Regions from separate parts of the Bacillus sp. 179-C3.3 HS genome, predicted to be linked through region 1. Evidence: riboswitches for the same ligand, from Rfam matches in the RefSeq annotation. Region 1 holds a riboswitch; each other region holds the start of a gene.
The links. Region 1 has a riboswitch for S-adenosylmethionine ahead of AB1K80_RS11855 (methionine ABC transporter ATP-binding protein). Riboswitches for the same ligand answer to the same signal wherever they lie in the genome.
Positions count from the first base shown of each region.

Region 2: it holds a riboswitch for S-adenosylmethionine, as region 1 does, so the genes downstream of both, AB1K80_RS11455 (phosphoadenylyl-sulfate reductase) here and AB1K80_RS11855 (methionine ABC transporter ATP-binding protein) in region 1, are expected to answer to the same signal.
Region 3: it holds a riboswitch for S-adenosylmethionine, as region 1 does, so the genes downstream of both, AB1K80_RS10815 (bifunctional homocysteine S-methyltransferase/methylenetetrahydrofolate reductase) here and AB1K80_RS11855 (methionine ABC transporter ATP-binding protein) in region 1, are expected to answer to the same signal.

Region 1 is NZ_JBFEFT010000017.1:72,999-76,278, forward strand. Features, by position in the region: gene AB1K80_RS11835 (YusG family protein) at 1-55, shown strand, start outside; gene AB1K80_RS11840 (toprim domain-containing protein) at 155-535, shown strand; gene AB1K80_RS11845 (thioredoxin family protein) at 548-850, shown strand; gene AB1K80_RS11850 (SCP2 sterol-binding domain-containing protein) at 973-1,314, shown strand; SAM riboswitch class I at 1,417-1,525, shown strand; gene AB1K80_RS11855 (methionine ABC transporter ATP-binding protein) at 1,683-2,708, shown strand; gene AB1K80_RS11860 (methionine ABC transporter permease) at 2,701-3,280, shown strand, end outside.
Region 2 is NZ_JBFEFT010000016.1:76,254-79,533, forward strand. Features, by position in the region: gene AB1K80_RS11450 (inorganic phosphate transporter) at 12-1,076, opposite strand; gene AB1K80_RS11455 (phosphoadenylyl-sulfate reductase) at 1,090-1,791, opposite strand; SAM riboswitch class I at 2,026-2,130, opposite strand; gene pyrE (orotate phosphoribosyltransferase) at 2,303-2,941, opposite strand; gene pyrF (orotidine-5'-phosphate decarboxylase) at 2,949-3,280, opposite strand, start outside.
Region 3 is NZ_JBFEFT010000015.1:34,431-37,710, forward strand. Features, by position in the region: gene AB1K80_RS10805 (S1 RNA-binding domain-containing protein) at 39-887, opposite strand; gene AB1K80_RS10810 (YajQ family cyclic di-GMP-binding protein) at 1,124-1,615, shown strand; SAM riboswitch class I at 1,697-1,816, shown strand; gene AB1K80_RS10815 (bifunctional homocysteine S-methyltransferase/methylenetetrahydrofolate reductase) at 1,895-3,280, shown strand, end outside.

The DNA of each region.
Region 1 (3,280 bases):
GACGCAAGGAACAGAACAATATGTAGATTGTGATGATGAAAATGGCTGGTGTTAATAGTGAATGAAGGCTGCAGTGACTAGATGCTGCAGTCTTTTTGATGACCAAGAATCTGAGCTTTACAACCCGAATGAAAGACTGTACGCTAAGGGAGAAATGAATCAATGTCAAAAGGGCCAGGTGATCGTGATGAAACAGATCGATGTAGAAAAGGTCATCATTGTAGAAGGTAAAACCGATAAACAGAAGCTGAAAGAAGTCATAAATGAACCTATCACCATCATTTGCACAAATGGCACAATCAGTACATCGAAGCTTGATCAGCTCGTAGACGATTTATTTGGAAAAGACGTTTATATCCTAGCAGACAGTGACGATGCTGGAGATAAACTGCGGAAGCAATTTCGTCGGGAAATTCCTGAAGCGCTGCATCTCTATGTAGACAAAATGTACCGAGAAGTAGCCGCATCACCGTCAGCCCATATTGCATCTATCCTTTTAGCTGCAAACATTGATGTTCATTCTAAATTTTTATAAGGGTGGACGTATATGAAAGAGATCGAGGAGCACGAATGGAAAGAAATAGAAGACGATTTATTTCTTTTATACTTATATACACCGTTTTGCGGCACATGTCAGGTAGCCAAAAAAATGCTGACAGTGGTGGACGCCATGCAACCAGACGTTCCGTTTTATGAGAACAATTTGAACTACTCCCCTGGTTTTGCGAAATTGTTTGAAATCGAGAGCGTTCCTTGCTTTCTATTGTTCAAAAAGGGCGAAATTGTTCAAAAAGGTTATGCCTTTCACTCTGTTCCATATCTTCATGAAATGATCGAAACCGCTAAATAAAGTGTTTTTTTGTCATATTTCAAGCACTGCCTCCCCGAGAATTTGTCGAGTGTTTTATAAAGGACAAGCGACGGTTTGTAGAGAAATGTTATGTATAACCAAATGACAGGGAGGTTATACATGTGGAAAATGTGAAAGCCCATGGAAACACAAAGCAGCGATTATTATTAAAGCCGCTACTCTCCTCATCATCCTTGAAGATTACATTTGAGGCGGAAAGAGACTCATGTACATTAATTGTGGATGAACGTGGTGAAGTGAAGAAACTACCTGCAATTGAGTTATCAGACCTCACATTTTATGGTGAGAAAAAAGACATTCTCCAATTATTAGATGGAGATCTATCGTTACAGCAGTTGATTAGTCGTGGCCAGGTCAAGGTAAAAGGCTCGTTTCGGGCACTCCTCAGATTGGAGGCTGTGCTTTGGCTAACAAACGGTTTTTTTAGAAATGTGATAACGTAGTCGTTTACTTGGAAATTAGCGATTTACAGCGTTGACATATCTCAGTTAGCATGATATCCTACGTTAGTAAAAACATAGACATCACATAAAACAACATATTTTCTCTTATTAAGAGAGGTGGAGGGACGTGCCCTATGAAACCCGGCAACCGTCAGCATAGCTGAAATTGGTGCCAATTCACTCAAAGCCGCAACGCTTTGGAAAATGAGAGAAAGGCGTATTTGAAATAAAAGGCCTTTCTGCTTGCGTTGCAGTTAGGTCTTTTTTACTAACCTTATTACGGGGTTAGCGCCATGTTTGATAGGAGAAAATATGCTGCGTGCATGTGAGACAACTATAGATTCAGCAAGAAAGCAGGTGATCAGACTGTGATCAATTTACAGAATGTATCAAAAACATACCAATCGAAGAACGGAAATGTAGACGCAGTGAAGAACGTCAACCTTGAGATTGGTAAAGGTGAAATATTCGGAATTATCGGGTATAGCGGTGCAGGAAAAAGTTCTCTCATTCGCCTCTTAAACGGTCTGGAGCTGCCAACAGAAGGAATTGTTGAAGTAGCCGGTAACCGAATTAATGAAATATCCAATGCGAAGCTTCGCAAAGCAAGACAGGAAATTAGCATGATCTTCCAGCACTTTAATCTCCTTTGGTCGAGAACGGTGCGACAAAATATTATGTTTCCACTTGAAATTGCTGGTGTGCCGACTTCCAAGCGAAGAGCTCGTGCCAACGAACTAATTAAATTGGTCGGATTAGAAGGGAAAGAGAATGCTTATCCATCGCAGCTAAGTGGTGGACAAAAGCAGCGTGTGGGTATCGCGAGAGCATTAGCCAATGATCCAAAGGTTCTCCTTTGTGACGAAGCCACGTCAGCACTCGATCCGCAAACAACAGATTCGATTTTAGAGCTTTTAGCAGATATTAATAAACGATTAGGATTAACGATTGTACTCATCACCCACGAAATGCACGTGATTCGCAAAATTTGTCATCGTGTGGCGGTCATGGAGAATGGTCGCATTGTCGAAGAAGGCGAAGTATTACGCGTCTTCAGACAGCCGAAGGAAGAAATGACGAAGCGATTTGTGCAACAGCTTGCTGAACCAGAGGAAGCACAAGAAACGATCGAGCATATCTTAGAGCGTGTAAAAGAAGGAAAGGTTGTCCGCTTGTCCTTTATCGGCGATTCTGCCGAGCAACCGTTGATTAGTGAAATCATTCGTTCTTATGAAGTGGATGTCAACATCCTTCAAGGGAAAATATCCCAAACGCAGGAAGGCGCATTTGGAACACTCTTTATCCACATTAATGGAAAAGAGACAGAGGTTGAAAAAGCCATCGCCTATATCCAAAGTAAACAGGTTGAAATTGAGGTGATGACACATGTTTGAGAAATGGTTTCCGAATGTTGACCTAGATGTCATCTGGAGTACGACAAACGAAACGTTGTATATGACACTCATTTCATTGGCATTTGCTTTTGTCATCGGAATTATTCTCGGACTCCTGCTATTCCTCACAGGAAAAGGCGGCTTATGGGAAAGTAAAGTCATTAATGGTGTTATCGGGGCAGTCGTCAACATTTTCAGATCGATTCCTTTTATTATTTTAATCATTCTTTTATTAGGGTTTACAAAACTCATCATGGATACGATATTAGGTCCAAAGGCAGCACTGCCTGCTTTGATCATCGGATCTGCTCCATTCTATGCACGACTAGTGGAAATCGCACTACGTGAGGTAGACAAAGGAGTCATTGAGGCGGCCCGTTCAATGGGGGCTAAAACATCTACAATTATTTTCAAAGTGTTGCTTCCAGAATCTTTGCCAGCCTTGATTTCTGGCATTACCGTTACAGCAATTGCTCTCATTGGCTCAACTGCAATCGCAGGGGCAATCGGAGCAGGCGGACTTGGGAACCTTGCCTATGTGGAAGGATACCAATCTGGAAATACAGATGTCA
Region 2 (3,280 bases), on a different contig from region 1:
CGGATTTAAGATTAAATGCCGCCGCCCTGCTCATGAATAGAGCTACTTTCATTTTTCACAGCCTTCATCAGACTGAGCGCACCAAGTGAGGCAAATAGAACACTCATCATGATAAAGATAGAATAATAGTCTCCTTTTAGGAAAAAGCTAACAAGTAGATACGATAGACTAAGTGATAAGAAGGGAGAGACGACCCACACTCTCAGCATTTTTTTCACGACATGTTTGTGAAAAATATTTGGTCCACCCTTTGCCATTCCAAGTCCAATGATTGACGACGAAGTGATTTGCGTCAGTGGTACTGGCAGCCCAAAAATGGAGCTCACAATCACAAGTCCAGCGCCTGTGCCAGATAGTAAAATGCCTTCGCCCGTTTGATAACGTGTGATTTTTTTACCGTTTGTTTCAAGCACTCTCCTGCCAAGTAAAAGGGCACCGAGCGCTACGAAAATCCCGCCGTAAAGTGTTCCTTGCCCAACGGTCAAAACCCCCGAGGCGACAAGTGGGCCAACCGCGTTAGCGACATTGTTCATGCCGGCTGAAAATGCTTCAAGGAAACCAGTCATAATTAATACAACAGCTAATATACTCGTGCTTTTTTTAGACAATGTTCGTTTTGGGAACATTCTGATGATTTTCACTACAACAAATGTAAAAACAAAAGCAACGATTGGGATGATCACCCAAAAAGAGACGATGACTAAAATAGATTTCACATATAACACTTTATACGCTACGGCAACACCAACGACAGCCCCAACAGTGACTTCACTTGTGGACAAAGGGATCGCCATCAAATTTGCAATGAAAAGTGACAATGCAGCAGAACCAATAATGATACACACAATTTCAAGGGTAATCACTGATTCTGGCATAATACCAGAACTGATCGTTTTGACGACCTCACCGCCACCAATCACCGATCCTGCTAAAATTCCAATTGCACAAACGATGAGAGCATAGATAGGTCTTTGAATGGCACCAGATCCATAAGCGATCCCCATAGATGCAGCTGCTCCACTTGCGCCAATGTTTAAAGCAAAGAATAGACTAAATAAAATTGCGGCTATTTCCATAGATTATGCTCCCTTACTCATGTAATCCGCACTCTGTCTTTGCTGTACCTGACCATCTTCCAGATCGCAAATCATCCGCTGTAAATGCTGGCTGTGTACATGGTGCACACCCAATACTCGGATAACCTTGATCATGTAGCGAATTGTAAGCAAGGTCTTCTTTAGATGCATATCTCCATATGTCCTTCCACGTCCAGTGGATAAGTGGACATACTTTGATAGATTGAAATTTATCATCCTTGTTTAAAAAGTTTGTTCCTGCCCTTTTTGGTGACTGCTCTCGGCGTAAGCCAGAAAGCCATGCTGGGTAGCCAGATAACACCTCTTGTAACGGAATCACCTTCCGCATATGGCAGCAGCTTTGAGGATTGGTTTCCCACAGCTTATCACCGTATTGCTCGTTTTGCTCTTGAACTGTCAACTCAGGCGTTTTCATCACAATATCTAATCCTGGATATCTTTCCTTCACCGCATCAATGGTCTCGTACGTTTCTTTGAAATGCAGCCCTGTGTCTAAAAAGACAATTCGCGCATCTTTTTTCACTTTCGCAATGAGATCAATGAGCACAATACCTTCTATGCCAAAACTACATGCATACACAAGCTGATCTCCATAATGTCCATACGCCCATTTCAGTACTGATAAGGCGCCTTTATATAGATCATCCTCTTGAAATGTAATGGACGGTTCTTCCCAATTTTCATAAGTTAACATCGTTTCTCCCCTTCCGGAGTACTCCTTAAATTGCACGTTATTTGTATTAGCGTTTTTATTATACGAGCGGATCTTCCATCAGATCGATCTGTATCATATCCCCAATCAGTGAATACAACGACTTTTTTTATCCCTTATAATGATTTTGTTTGACTTCCATCTCCTCTTCATCCTCACCGTTCAAATAAAAAATCTTCCTTTCACAGTGAAAGAAAGATGAGGAAGCGTACGATTTCCTTATCTTTCAAAATAGAATCATTTTGCAGGAAGTAGCACCTTGCTTGTATAGCAGGTTGCCGGGTTTCATTGGGCCAGTCCCTCCACCTCTCTGGATAAGTTGTTATAATTTGTCTTAAATATTAACACAATTCAAACAAAAGTCAACCCGACTTTATTGATAGGATTAGTTTTCATTTGAAATTGAGTCTATTTTACTATTTCCAACCAAATACAAAAGCTGTGCAAATGGGCACTCTTAAAGAGAATCTATCGTGCAGCTAGGCACAGCGTATCAAACCATCTCTTCCATCCAAGACGCAGAGGAAGGGTCTAATTTCCAGCGTTTGAGTTTATTCATAGCTGAAGGATCGATTGCCTTCATCTCAAGTGCTACTTCTGTCAGCGTATCATAGTCTGTGAGCGTCACATACGGCATATTCTTTTCTTGAAACGCAGCTGTTGCTTTTGGCAGTCCGTATGTAAAAATAGCCGCAACTCCTAATACGTCACAACCTTCTGCTTGAAGTGCTGACACAACATCAAGAACACTGCCGCCTGTCGAAATGAGATCCTCGACAACAACAACTTTTTCACCGGACGATACCGCACCTTCAATCTGATTGCCTTTCCCATGTGCTTTTGGTTTACTTCTGACATAACACATCGGTAGATTCAAACGATCTGCCGCTAATGCCGCATGAGGGATTCCTGCCGTTGCTGTGCCGGCGATCACTTCTACTCCTTCAAAATGAGTGAGGATTAAATCTTTTAACCCTTCCGCAATGTCATTTCTCACTTCGGGATAGGATAAGGTCAAGCGATTGTCACAATATATCGGTGATTTAATCCCGCTTGCCCATGTAAATGGCGAATCAGGTTTCAAGGAAACGGCTTTGATTTGTAATAAGTGTCTTGCGATGTTTGTTTTCATACAGCAGTCACTCCCACTCTTTCAAAATTTGCTGATAGGCTTCAATCGGTTTTGCTGCTTTTGTAATGGATCTCCCGACGACAATTTGCGAAACGCCTTGCTCTTTCGCATAGGCAGGTGTTGCTACACGCTTTTGGTCATCGGTTTGATCATTCGGCAAGCGAATGCCGGGTGTGACGGTAAGAAATGAAGGTGAGATGTGCAGATGGAGCCTTTTCGATTCATGGACAGAGCAGACAACACCGTCGAGCCCACTCTCATATGCCATTTGTCCATAATGCAACACCGTTTCTTCTAGCGGGCGGTTAATGAGTAACTCTTCTTTCATCATATCTTCTG
Region 3 (3,280 bases), on a different contig from region 1:
CATTTTTTTAAAATAAAATAAAAGAAGTGAGCATTTGCTCACTTCTTCTCATACGTCCAACCATCTTTTTGGTAGACTTGATTATGTTTCATGAGATGACCTAAGGCTCGCTTAAACGCTGCCTTACTCATTTGAAATCTTTCGCGGATATCATCTGGATTACTTTTATCCCAGTAAGGCATTGCACCATTTCGGTTTCTCAAATAAGTTAAAATGTCTTCCGCATCTACAGACAATGCATCTTGCTTTCTCGGAAGGAGGGATACGTTGACAGTCCCATCTTCTTTCACCGCGATCACACGACCTGTCACGGTCGATCCCAATCTTGGTTCTTCCCTTCGTTCTGTATGATGAATAAATCCTCTCACCCCTGTATCTGTCAGCATAAAGGAGCCAGTCGCGATTAAACGGTAAATCGTCCCTGTGATTTCTTTGTTCATCAAGGTTTCTGGCGCTTCAGTAAATAATTCACTGATCACGTCTTCTGTCGCAGGTTTTGCAAACATTCTGCCGTAGCTTGTGACTTTCAGCATACAATACAGTTTGTCGCCTTTTGCCGGCCAAGCTTCCTCAAAAGGGGGAAGGTGTTCTGTTGCAACGAGTGCATCCTTTGATAACCCAACATTTACAAAAACGCCCATATCCTCAACAACATCCACGACTTCTACCCATCCATATGTATGTGCATTTATGAGTGGCATTTTCATCGTCGCCGCTAATCTTTCCTCATGATCTACATATAAGTACACGTCCACTTCATCTCGGTCATCAATATCCTCTGTCATTTCACTGCGATGCAAGAGGACAGAATCTTCACCATCTGTCAAAAAGTAGCCGTATTCCATTTCTTTATCTATTTGCAAGGTCAATTGCACACCTGGTCTCATGTTCTCTTCCTTCCTATCTGCCCTCACAAGAGCGTTCGTTCATCTTTTGATTTCACTTTATTCTACTATACTTCTCTGTACATGAACATCACTAGTTCTGTTAGATAAATTAGACAAACGACAGTTGATTTATACAGCAAGAGCTTGAAGTCTTGATTTGATCATGGCTAAGGTTTCTTCTTCAGTGCATGGCATGGTAAGATAAACGCAATATCTATAGTTGGAGGTCATGTAGCATGGCAAAAGAAAGTTCATTTGATATTGTATCGAAGGTCGAATTACCTGAAGTGCAAAACGCCATTCAAACAGCGTTAAAAGAAATCAAAAATCGTTATGATTTTAAAGGGAGTAAAAGTGATATTTCACTAGAAAAAGAAGAGCTTGTGCTTATTTCTGACGATGATTTTAAGCTTGAGCAGTTAAAAGATGTCCTTGTATCAAAGCTCATCAAGCGAAACGTGCCGACGAAGAACATTGACTATGGTAAAAGCGAGCATGCCCTCGGCGGAACAGTGCGTCAGCGCGCCAAACTGATTAGTGGCATTGATAAAGAAAATGCCAAAAAGATCAATAACCTCATTAAACAATCTGGGATCAAAGTGAAATCTCAATTTCAGGATGATCAAGTGCGGGTCACAGGGAAAAATAAAGACGATTTACAAGCGATCATCTCCCTTATACGAAAAGCTGACTTGCCGATTGATGTCCAATTTATAAATTTTCGATAAATTTCAAATTTTCCATTGATTATTTCCAATTTTTTCGATACAGTTGATAAAAGTTCAAATCATTGACATTTTCATATCGCTTTCTTATCAAGAGAGGCAGAGGGACTGGCCCTGTGAAGCCTCAGCAACCGGTGTAAGTAGAAACTTGTTTTCTATGACCAAGGTGCTAAATCCAGCAAGCAACTGCTTGGAAGATAAGGAGAAGAATTACGATACACCCAAAAAGTCTTCTTCTTATCAGAAGGCTTTTTTTGTTACATAGAAATAAGGAGGAATACAATGGGCTTATTACAAGATTTAGAGAACCGCGTATTGATTGCAGATGGTGCAATGGGAACACTCTTATACTCATATGGCATTGACCGCTGCTTTGAGGAATTAAATTTATCGAAGGAAGACGAAGTCAAGAGAGTACACGAAGCGTATGTCCAGGCAGGAGCTGACATCATTCAAACCAATACGTATGGGGCGAATTATATTAAACTATCACGCTACGGCTTAGAAGAGGAAACGAAACGGATCAATACAAAAGCTGTACAAATTGCCAAAGCAGCCGCAGGTTCTGCATATGTCCTTGGGACAATTGGTGGAATTCGAACATTTAACAAAAATGCCTACTCGATCGACGAAATCAAACGAAGCTTTCGAGAACAGTTGTACCTGCTATTAAATGAACAGCCTGACGGATTATTGCTCGAAACCTATTATGATCTTGAAGAAGCAAAAGCCGTTCTCCAAATTGCACGCAAAGAAACGGATCTTCCCATTGTCATGAACGTCTCGATGCATGAACAAGGGGTCCTGCAAGATGGAACACCGCTCAAAGACGGTTTATTGCAAATGTCGTCACTTGGCGCTGATGTTGTCGGGATTAATTGTAGACTTGGCCCTTATCATATGATTCAGGCACTCGAAGGCGTTCCACTTTTAGAAAATTCCCATTTATCTGTCTACCCTAACAGCAGCCTCCCTTCTCTTGAAGAAGGCAGACTCGTCTATGATACAGATAATGATTATTTCAAAAAAAGTGCGTTAGCCTTTAGAAATCAAGGAGCACGCATGATCGGCGGTTGCTGTGGAACAACGCCTCAGCACATTCGCGCTATGGCTGAAGCTGTTCAAGACTTAGCACCGATCACTGAAAAAGAAGTCAAAGTGTTAAAAGAAGAAATCATTTCAGTTCGAGATCAGCGCACAGAACCAGGACTTGATGAGCTAGCGACCAAAAAACGCACGATTATTGTTGAGCTAGATCCGCCGAAGAAGCTGAACTTTGACAAGTTTCTAGTCGCTGCGAATGAATTAAAGAGTGCAGGCATCGATGCGCTAACGCTCGCTGATAATTCTTTGGCCACACCGCGTATTAGCAATGTCGCCTGCGGCGCTTTATTGAAGCAGCAGCTCGATATGCGTTCACTTGTTCATATCACATGTCGTGACCGGAACTTAATTGGGCTTCAATCTCATTTGATGGGTCTGGATACTCTTGGCTTAACCGATATTTTAGCCATTACAGGCGACCCGTCGAAAATTGGCGACTTCCCAGGTGCAACGTCTGTTTATGATTTAACCTCTTTTGATTTGATCCGTCTGATCAAACAATTCAATGAAGGCCTTTCTTTCTCAGGGAAACCGCTCGGGAAAAAGACCAATTTTTCAGTGGCA